Regions from separate parts of the Nocardioides marinus genome, predicted to be linked through region 2. Evidence: predicted binding sites of a transcription regulator. Region 2 holds the regulator's gene; the other holds the start of a gene.
The links. The regulator LexA, encoded in region 2, represses DNA repair genes until DNA is damaged. The targets are predictions, from matches to a motif close to TCGAACANNTGTTCGA.
Positions count from the first base shown of each region.

Region 1: a site for LexA is predicted at 2,648-2,663, ahead of BKA05_RS07155 (HNH endonuclease signature motif containing protein). Genes of this name have one in related genera too.

Region 1 covers NZ_JACBZI010000001.1:1,505,250-1,509,660, reverse strand. The annotation lists gene BKA05_RS07165 (CinA family protein) at 1-439, opposite strand, end outside; gene BKA05_RS07160 (glycoside hydrolase family 15 protein) at 472-2,253, shown strand; gene BKA05_RS07155 (HNH endonuclease signature motif containing protein) at 2,677-4,155, shown strand; gene BKA05_RS07150 (ExeM/NucH family extracellular endonuclease) at 4,239-4,411, opposite strand, start outside.
Region 2 covers NZ_JACBZI010000001.1:503,692-508,102, forward strand. The annotation lists gene BKA05_RS02535 (alkaline phosphatase D family protein) at 1-1,042, opposite strand, end outside; gene lexA (transcriptional repressor LexA) at 1,242-1,973, opposite strand; gene BKA05_RS02545 (SDR family oxidoreductase) at 2,131-2,943, shown strand; gene BKA05_RS02550 (LysM peptidoglycan-binding domain-containing protein) at 3,167-3,559, shown strand; gene BKA05_RS02555 (hypothetical protein) at 3,820-4,167, opposite strand.

The DNA of each region.
Region 1 (4,411 bases), 1.0 Mb from region 2:
GGTCGCCGCCCAGCGTGAGCCGGCGGTGCGTCTCCACACCCGGGCCGACCAGACCCACGAAGACCGTCCCTGCCGGCTTGCCCTCCTGCAGGTCCGGCCCCGCGACCCCGGTCGTGGCCAGCGCCCAGGCGGCCCCGGTGCGGCTCGCTGCCCCGCGGGCCATCGCCTCCGCGCACGCCGCGGACACCACGCCGTCCGAGGCGATCAGCTCGGCGGGGACGCCGAGCAGCCGCTGCTTCAGCTCGGTCGCGTAGGTCACCAGCCCCCCGACGTACGCCGCGGAGGAGCCGGGCACGGCCGTGACCGCGCCCGAGAGGAGCCCCCCGGTGAGCGACTCGGCCGTCGCGAGGGTCTCGCCGCGCTCGCGCAGCAGGCGCACCACCTCCATGGCGGGCTCCATGGCGGGCTCCATGGCGGGGCTCGCACCGTCGTCGACCATGGGGGTGAGCGTGGCACACGTAGGTTCGAGGCATGGCGCTGCGCATCGAGGACTACGCCCTCATCGGAGACCGCCGCGGCGCCGGGCTCGTCGGCACGAACGGCTCGATCGACTGGCTGTGCCTGCCGCGCTTCGACTCCCCCGCCTGCCTGGCAGCCCTGCTCGGCACCGAGGAGCACGGCTTCTGGCAGTTCGAGCCGGTGGGTGACTACGCCGTCGAGCGGCGCTACGTCGGTGACTCCGCGGTGCTCGAGACCACCTTCCGCACCGAGGACGGCGAGGCGACGCTGACCGACCTGATGCCGCACACCGCCGGCCGCGCCGACGTGGTCCGGGTGCTGTGGGGCGTCAAGGGCCGCGTTCGGTTCACGCACACGTGGCGGGTGCGGATGGACTACGGCCACGTCCGTCCGTGGGTGCGCCGCGCGGAGGCCGGCGGTGAGCCGGTCATCACGGCGATCGCCGGCCCCGACACCCTCGTGCTGCGCGGCCCCGACCTCCCGGTCGCGGTCGACCACACGCACCAGGGCGAGGTCGAGGTCGAGGAGGGCCACGAGCTGCGCTTCTCGATGACCTGGATCCCCTCCCACCGCTCGCTGGAGGACCTCGCCGCCCACGAGGACGTCATCAACAAGACCGTCGAGGCCGACGAGGGGTGGGTCGACGCCTGCCGCGACGACCTGCCGCACCTCGAGGTCGTCAAGCGCTCGCTGCTCACCCTGCGCCTGATGACCCACGAGGAGACCGGCGGCATCGTCGCGGCACCGACGACCTCGCTGCCCGAGTGCTTCGGCGGCACGCGCAACTGGGACTACCGCTACTGCTGGCTCCGCGACGCCGCTCTCACCCTCGGCGCGCTGATCGAGGCGGGTTTCACCGACGAGGCCACGCTGTGGCGCGACTGGCTGCTGCGCGCCGTCGCCGGCGACCCCGAGGACCTGCAGATCATGTACGGCGTCGACGGCGCCCGACGGCTGCCCGAGATCGAGCTCGACCACCTGCCCGGCTACGAGGGCTCCACCCCCGTGCGCGTCGGCAACGACGCCGTCGGCCAGCTCCAGCACGACGTCTTCGGCGAGGTGATGGACGCGCTGGCCCGGGTGCGCGAGCACGCCACCGACCCCGACGGCAACGCCTGGTCGCTCCAACGGGCGCTGGTCGGCTCCCTGCTCGAGCACTGGGAGGAGCCGGACCGGGGCATCTGGGAGATCCGGGGCGAGCCGCAGCACTTCACCCACTCCAAGGCGATGGCCTGGGTCGCGGTCGACCGCGCCGTCCGTGCCGTGGAGACCTACGGCCTCGAGGGCGACGTCGAGCGGTGGCGGGAGGTCCGCGACCGCGTGCGCGCGGAGGTGCTCGAGCACGGGTACGACGAGGAGCGCGGCACGTTCGTCCAGCACTACGGCAGCTCCGAGGTCGACGCCTCCCTGCTGCAGCTGGCCGCCTTCGGGTTCATCGAGGGCGACGACCCCCGGATGCTCGGCACCATCCGCGCCATCGAGGAGGACCTGATGCGCGACGGCCTCGTCCTGCGCTACCGCACCTCCTCGGGTGTCGACGGCATCGAGTGCGACGAGCACCCGTTCCTGGCCTGCTCGTTCTGGCTGGTCTCCGCCTACGCCGCCGCCGGCCGCGTCGACGACGCCCACGCCCTCTTCGACCGGCTCGTCGGTCTGGTCAACGACGTCGGCCTGCTCGCCGAGGAGTACGACCCCGGCGAGGGCCGGATGGCCGGCAACTTCCCCCAGGCCTTCAGCCACCTCGCGCTGGTCCGCGCCGCCTTCGACCTCGCCGACGCCTCCACCACCGGCTGACCCGACCACCGGTCGAGCAGGCGAGCGCCAGCGAGCCGCCCCCTGCTGGCCGGGCCCCCTGCTGGTCGAGCAGGCGAGCGCCAGCGAGCCGTCGTCGAGACCCCAAACGCCGACAACCAACCGCCCCCCACAGGGCGACTGGTGGGTTCCTCGTGACCCCCTTTCACGGCACGCCCTCCGGTCCGGTTCGACTACTGGGTCACCGTGGGTGGGCGTCTGGACGTTCGCGCTGCAGCAGGCCCTTCATTTATCGAAGACACGGTTGCCGTCCGCTTCGCTACCGGCACCTGGTTGCGCGCCGCTCGCATGCCTTGCGGCACGTCGAGGTGCTCGCTCGGGTTGCGGCTGGATCGTCCTCCACAGATTCACTTCGGAGCCCTCACGACCATTCCATTCGAACACTTGTTCTAGTAGAATCTGGTCATGGCACTCGGGCACCACGACACCACTGCGCAGGGCTCTCCTGCAGTGTCGACCGGTGACCTCCTGTCCCTGGCCGTCGCGCAGAAGCAGGCCGCCGACGACGCCGACCGCCAGCTCTTCATCACCATTGCCGCCTGGGCCGACCGGCACACCACCGGCGCCCTGCTCCCCGACCTCTACGGCACCTACGGGCTGGCCGACGACGACGCACTGACCGAGGCCGAGAACGCCTGGGTCTCCCGGTTCGGGATGTCGGGTGCCGACACCATGCTCGAGCTCGCCGGGCCTGGTGCCCCCGAGGTCTCGGAGTTCGCGGTCATCGAGCTTGCCGCGGCGTTGGGCCGTTCCACCGACTCCGGGCGGGCCCTGCTCTCTGACGCGGTCGAAGCCCGCTACCGACTGCCGAAGATCTGGCAGCGACTCCTCGACGGCCAGGTGCAGGTCTGGCGGGTACGGCGGGTCACCGAGGTCACCCGTCAGCTCACCGCCGACGCTGCTGCGTTCGTCGATGCGCACCTGGCCCACGTCGTGCACACCGCCTCGTTCGCCACGGTCAAGCGGCTCGCGGCCGAGGCGGCAGCACGGTTCGACCCCGAGGGATGTGAGATGGAGGAGGTCGACACCGCCGCGTCTCTGCACGTCACCCTCGACCTCTCGACCGCGTGGACCATCGGCACCGCCAACGGCGTCCCCCTGTCCGGCCTGCTGGACCGCGCCGACGCCGAAGAGCTCGAGCACGCGATCCGCACCATCGCCGAGCAGCTGCTCGCCGCCGGATCCACCGACACCCTCGACGTCCGCCGTGCCAAGGCCCTGGGCTACCTCAGCCGCGGAGACCTCACCCTCGACCTCGCTGATGAAGGTGGTCGAGCAGCGACGAGCGCCAGCGAGGAGCGGGCGTCGAGACCACCCCGCTCGAGCCGTCCCCGCCAGGTCGTCCTCCACCTCCACCTCTCAGAAGCCGCGCTCCGCGGAAACGAAGGACCCGGCACCCCCGAGGTCGACCCTGACACCGGCCGGCTCGGTCTCCACCTCGCCCGCCTCGAGAACCACCACCAGACCCTCACCGCCGACACCGTCCGCGAGTGGCTCGCCGTGCCCGGCGCCAACATCGTGGTGAAGCCGGTCATCGACCTGGCCGACCAGATCGCCGTCGACTCCTACGAGATCCCCGACCGCATCTCCACCCGGGTCAAGCTCAAGCGCACGACCTGCGTCTTCCCGCACTGCACCCGCACCTCAGCCAAGGTCGACCTCGACCACATCGAGGAGTACGTCCCACCCGACGAAGGTGGACCACCCGGCCAGACATCAACACAGAATCTCGCCCCCTTGTGCAGACGCCACCACCGAGCCAAGACCCACCCATCCCCCGACGGGCAGTGGGACTACCAGCAGCTCACCCCCACCACCTGGCTCTGGACCAGCCCCCACGGCATCCGCATGCTCGTCCACCCCGACGGCACCACCGAGCTCTGAACGCACGACAGCGCCGGCCGCGACCGAGGTCGCGACCGGCGCTGCGGCGTGCAGTGCCGCTGTCGCGGCAGAGCCTGCCGAGATCAGCGACGGACGGTCAGCACCTCCGAGGTCTCGGAGGCGGAGACCGCGTCGTCGCCGGCGTACGCCGCGGTGATGGTGTGGTCACCGGGGGTGCCGAACGGGTTCGGCAGGTGCAGGTTCACCCGCCCGTGCTTGTCCAGCTCACCGCTGACCTCGACGCCACCCGCGGTGA
Region 2 (4,411 bases):
TGCGCAGGTCGAGCATCGAGACCTCGGCGAGGTTGCCGAAGCGCAGCCGACGGTAGAGGCGGGTGCCGTCGCCCAGGGCAGCGGTCCCGTCCATCCGCACCGGCATCCACTCGTCGTACGCGCGGTGGGCGCGGGCACGGCGGACCTTGTAGTCACCCTCGGACTCGTCGTGGTTCTCCGCGCCGTTCTTCCACTGGTCGTTGGTGACCTCGTGGTCGTCCCAGGTGAGGATCCACGAGTAGCGCGCGTGCAGGGCCTGCAGGTCGGGGTCGGCCTTGTAGTTGGCGTGCCGGCGGCGGTAGTCCTCGAGGCTGACCATCTCGTGCGGCGGGTCGTGCGGGCGGACGACGACGTTGTCCTGGCCCATGCCGTACTCGCCGGTGGGGTACTCGTAGAGGTAGTCGCCGAGGTGGAGGACGGCGTGGAGGTCCTCGCGCGCCGCGAGGCCGCGGTAGGAGCTGAAGAAGCCGGCCTCGAGGTTGGCGCAGGACACGACCCCGAAGCGCAGGTTGTCCAGGGCGGCGCGCTTGCGCGGCGCCGTGCGCAGGCGGCCGACGGGGCTCTTCTGGCCGAGGGCGCGGAAGCGGTAGAAGTACTCGGTGTCCGGCTTGAGGCCCCTGGCGTCGAGCTTGACCGTGTGGTCGCGCCCGGCGCTGGTGCGGAACCGGCCCTTGCTGACGACCTTGCGGAACCGCTTGTCCTTGGCCACCTGCCAGGTGACGGTGACCGGCCCGCCCTTGCCCGAGCCGGCCGTGGCCGCAGGGGTGGGGGTGACGCGGGTCCAGATGACGACCCGGCGCGGCAACGGGTCACCCGAGGCGACCCCGTGCTGGAAGACCTCGTGCGTCGCCTTCCCGCGCTCGGCCCCGTCGGCCGCACCGGGCTGCCCCGTCGGGTCGGCCTGCGCAGGGCGTACGCCGCTGCCGAGCACCCCGGCCGCGGCGGCTCCCGCGGCGCCGGTCGCGAGGACGGTGCGGCGGGGCAACGCGGAGGGGGAGGAGGACGAGGTGGGGGGCGTCGTCGGCGGCTTCGTCGAGGTCACGACTCATCCAACGACGCCGCCCCCTGTTTCGTGACGGTTTCGCCGGAGTGAGCACCGTCCGTTCACCCGGTGCTCACCAGGCGACCGCCCGCGACCCGGTGGACGAGCGGGCGTCGAGACCCCGCGCCTACCGGTGGTCGAGCAGTGAGGAGCGCCAGCGACGAGCGGGCGTCGAGACCACCCGCCGCCGGCGTACCCCTCAGACCTTGCGCAGCACGGCGGTGACGATGCCGAGGATGGTGGCGTGGGTGCCGTCGATCGGCTCGAAGGCGTCGTTGTGCGGCAGCAGCCACACCTGCCCGCTCTTGCGGGAGAAGGTCTTCACGGTGGCCTCGCCGTCGATCATCGCGGCGACCATCTGACCGTTCTCGGCGGTGTTGGCCTGGCGGATCACGACGTAGTCGCCGTCGCAGATGGCGGCGTCGATCATCGACTCACCACGCACCTCGAGCAGGAAGAGCTGGCCGTCGCCGACGAGCTGCTTGGGCAGCGGGAAGACGTCCTCGACCTGCTCCTCGGCGAGGATCGGCGCGCCCGCGGCGATCCGGCCGAGCATCGGCACGTAGGAGGCGGCGGGCAGGGTGTCGCCGACCCCGGTCTCGTCGAAGGAGCTCTCGTCGGCCGAGGAGATCGCGCGCCGTGCGGCCATCGACTCGGGCAGGAAGACCTCGAGGGCGCGGGGCCGGCTGCCGTCGCGCTTGATGAAGCCCTTCTCCTCCAGCACCTTCAGCTGGTGGGCCACCGAGGAGGTGCTGGTCAGGCCGACGGCCTGGCCGATCTCGCGCATGCTGGGCGGGTAGCCGCGTTGGGCGACCGCGTCGCGGATGGTCTCCAGCACCTTGGTCTGGCGCGGGGTGAGCCCGCTGGCGTCGGGCGGGCCGTCGGGGAGCGCGCTCACGCCGGGGGCGGCGTCGTCGTGGCTGGTCGCCATGGGGGTCCTCCTGGTTCGACCACCGGCCCGCAGGGTGCGCCCGCGGACGCGGCGGCACGGGTGTGGCACGGCCTGCGTCGTGGTGCTCACACGCTATGACTCATCCGGTCCGCGATCAAACATGTGTTCGAATCGGCGTGTCGAGCACACTCGGGCCATGACGCCCCGCCCGGTCCCCGCCGCCCCCATCCAGCGCAGTGCCGTGGTCACCGGTGCTGCTCGCGGCATCGGCCGCGGGATCGCCGAGCTGCTGGTGGCCCAGGGGTACGCCGTGGTCGTCACCGATGTTGACGGGGAGGCCGTGCAGGCGACCGCGCGGGAGATCGGCGCCGTCGCCGGACTGGCCCATGACGTGCGCGACCCGGAGGCGCACCGCACGGTCGCCGAGGTGGCGGCCGGGCACGGTCGTCTGGTCGCCTGGTTCAACAACGCCGGGGTCGGCGACGACGGGCGACTCTCGGAGCTCTCCGAGGAGCAGGTGCGCCGGCTGGTGGAGGTGAACCTCCTGGGTGTCCTGTGGGGCATGCGCGCTGCGCTGGAGGCCTTCGGCGACGGCTCCGGCGACATCGTCAACACCGCCTCCCTCTCGGGGCTGGGGCCGGTCCCCGGCTACAGCGTGTACGCCGCGACCAAGGCCGCGACCGTGTCGGCCACCATGTCCGTGGCCGCCGAGACGGCGCGTCGGGTGCGGGTGCACGCGATCTGCCCCGACGGGGTCCGGACGGCCATGCTGGACGAGCAGGACCCCGAAGGCCTGGGAGCGGCCCTGGTTCACTCGGGTGGTCGGATCCTGTCGGTGGAGGAGATCGCCGAGGCGGCCGTCGGGCTGGTCGGGACCGGCCGCGTGATCCGGACGGTGCCGGTGTGGCGCGGGGCCCTGATGCGCACCATCTCCCTGGCTCCCGGCGTCGCCGCCAAGGGGACCGCGCTCTTCGCCGCCCAGGGTCGTCGGGCGCTCCGCCGCGGCTGACGGGGTGGGTGGGCTCGCGGCCCACGCAGGGGCAGTCGAACATTTGTTCGCAGAAACCCTTGATCTCGTTCGAACACCTGATCTACTCTCGTACACGTGTTCGATCGAACTGGTGGTCGAGCCGTCGGCCCCAGGCCCGCCCGGTCCTCCCTGACCGGGACTGTCGGTGGTCGTCGGTAGACATCGGTTCGCAGACCCACTCCGCCTTCCCCAGGAGATCCCGATGAGCACCATGGTCCTTCCCGCAGTCCACCTCCCGGCCCGCACCTCCGCCCGTCCGGTTCCGCGCTCGGCACCGCGTTCGGCTGCTGGCACCGACGGCCGTCTGCGCCTGACCCGGCGCGGTCGCCTGGTGGTCTTCGTGGTCGGCCTGCTGGTGGCCGTGGCGATCGCGGTGGCCTTCGCTGGCGGCTCGGTCGCGACCTCGGAGAAGGGGCAGCCGGTGCCCACCGACACGATCGTGGTCGGCACCGGGGTGACCCTGTGGGACATCGCCTCGGCCCGGGCCGAGGGCGGCGACGTCCGCGACATGATGTCGACCATCCAGCAGCTCAACCACCTCGAGAGCGGCATGCTCGTCGCCGGTCAGCGGCTGCGGGTCCCCGCCGACAGCTGAGCGCGACGCGACGGGAGCACCGCCCCGGAAGGGGCGCACAGACTTCGCCGGTCGATTCGACCCCGGCCGGCGAAACCACGGGGAAGACGAGGGGCGGGCCCACGGCGGGACCGCCCCTCGGTGGTGCTGGGCGGGCCGCAAGGTCTGACTGATGTCAGTCAGACCTTGCGGTGCGCGGTCGAACCTTCGACCGCGAACCCGCAGGTTCGACCGATATCAGTCAGACCTTCGCGCACCGGCCGTCCTGGGCGGGGCCAGGCTCAGCGCGCGGCGCGCTTGCCGCCCTTGGGTCGCGGAGCGGGGGGCTCGGTGCCGGGTGCTGGGTCCGGGGCGACGACGCCGAGCTCGCGCAGCAGCCGCAGCCCGACCAACAGGCCGGCGAAGAGGCAGGCCACCGCGCCGAGGGAGGCCAGGGCGAGGAACCACCAGGCGGCGGTCCTGCCCTCGCGTGCGGTCGTGCCGAAGTCGATGGCCGCCCAGACCAGGTAGCCCCAGGCGACGACCAGGCCGGTGACCCCGGCGGTGAGGGCCAGCAGGCGACGGGTCCGGTGGGGTGCCGGGGGGCGCGGGCCGCTGTGCGATCCGTGCTTCCCTCCGCTCCCAGCCACCGCGCCATTGTCCCCGATCGCCCCACGCGTCACGGGGCGAACCGCCGAGCGGTGCGGTCGCGCCCGGTGGCCCACCACGGGCCGAAGGGCCCGAGGAAGGGGCAGGAGGACCCTGATGGGGGATGGGCCGCGGGGTTAGCCTGGCTGGGTGGCCCAGGGACGAGGGGACGAGCCGGACGTCGCGGGCCGCGGTGCCCAGCGGACCGCGGCCGCCGACGCGCCGTCACCTGCGGGCCCACCTGCG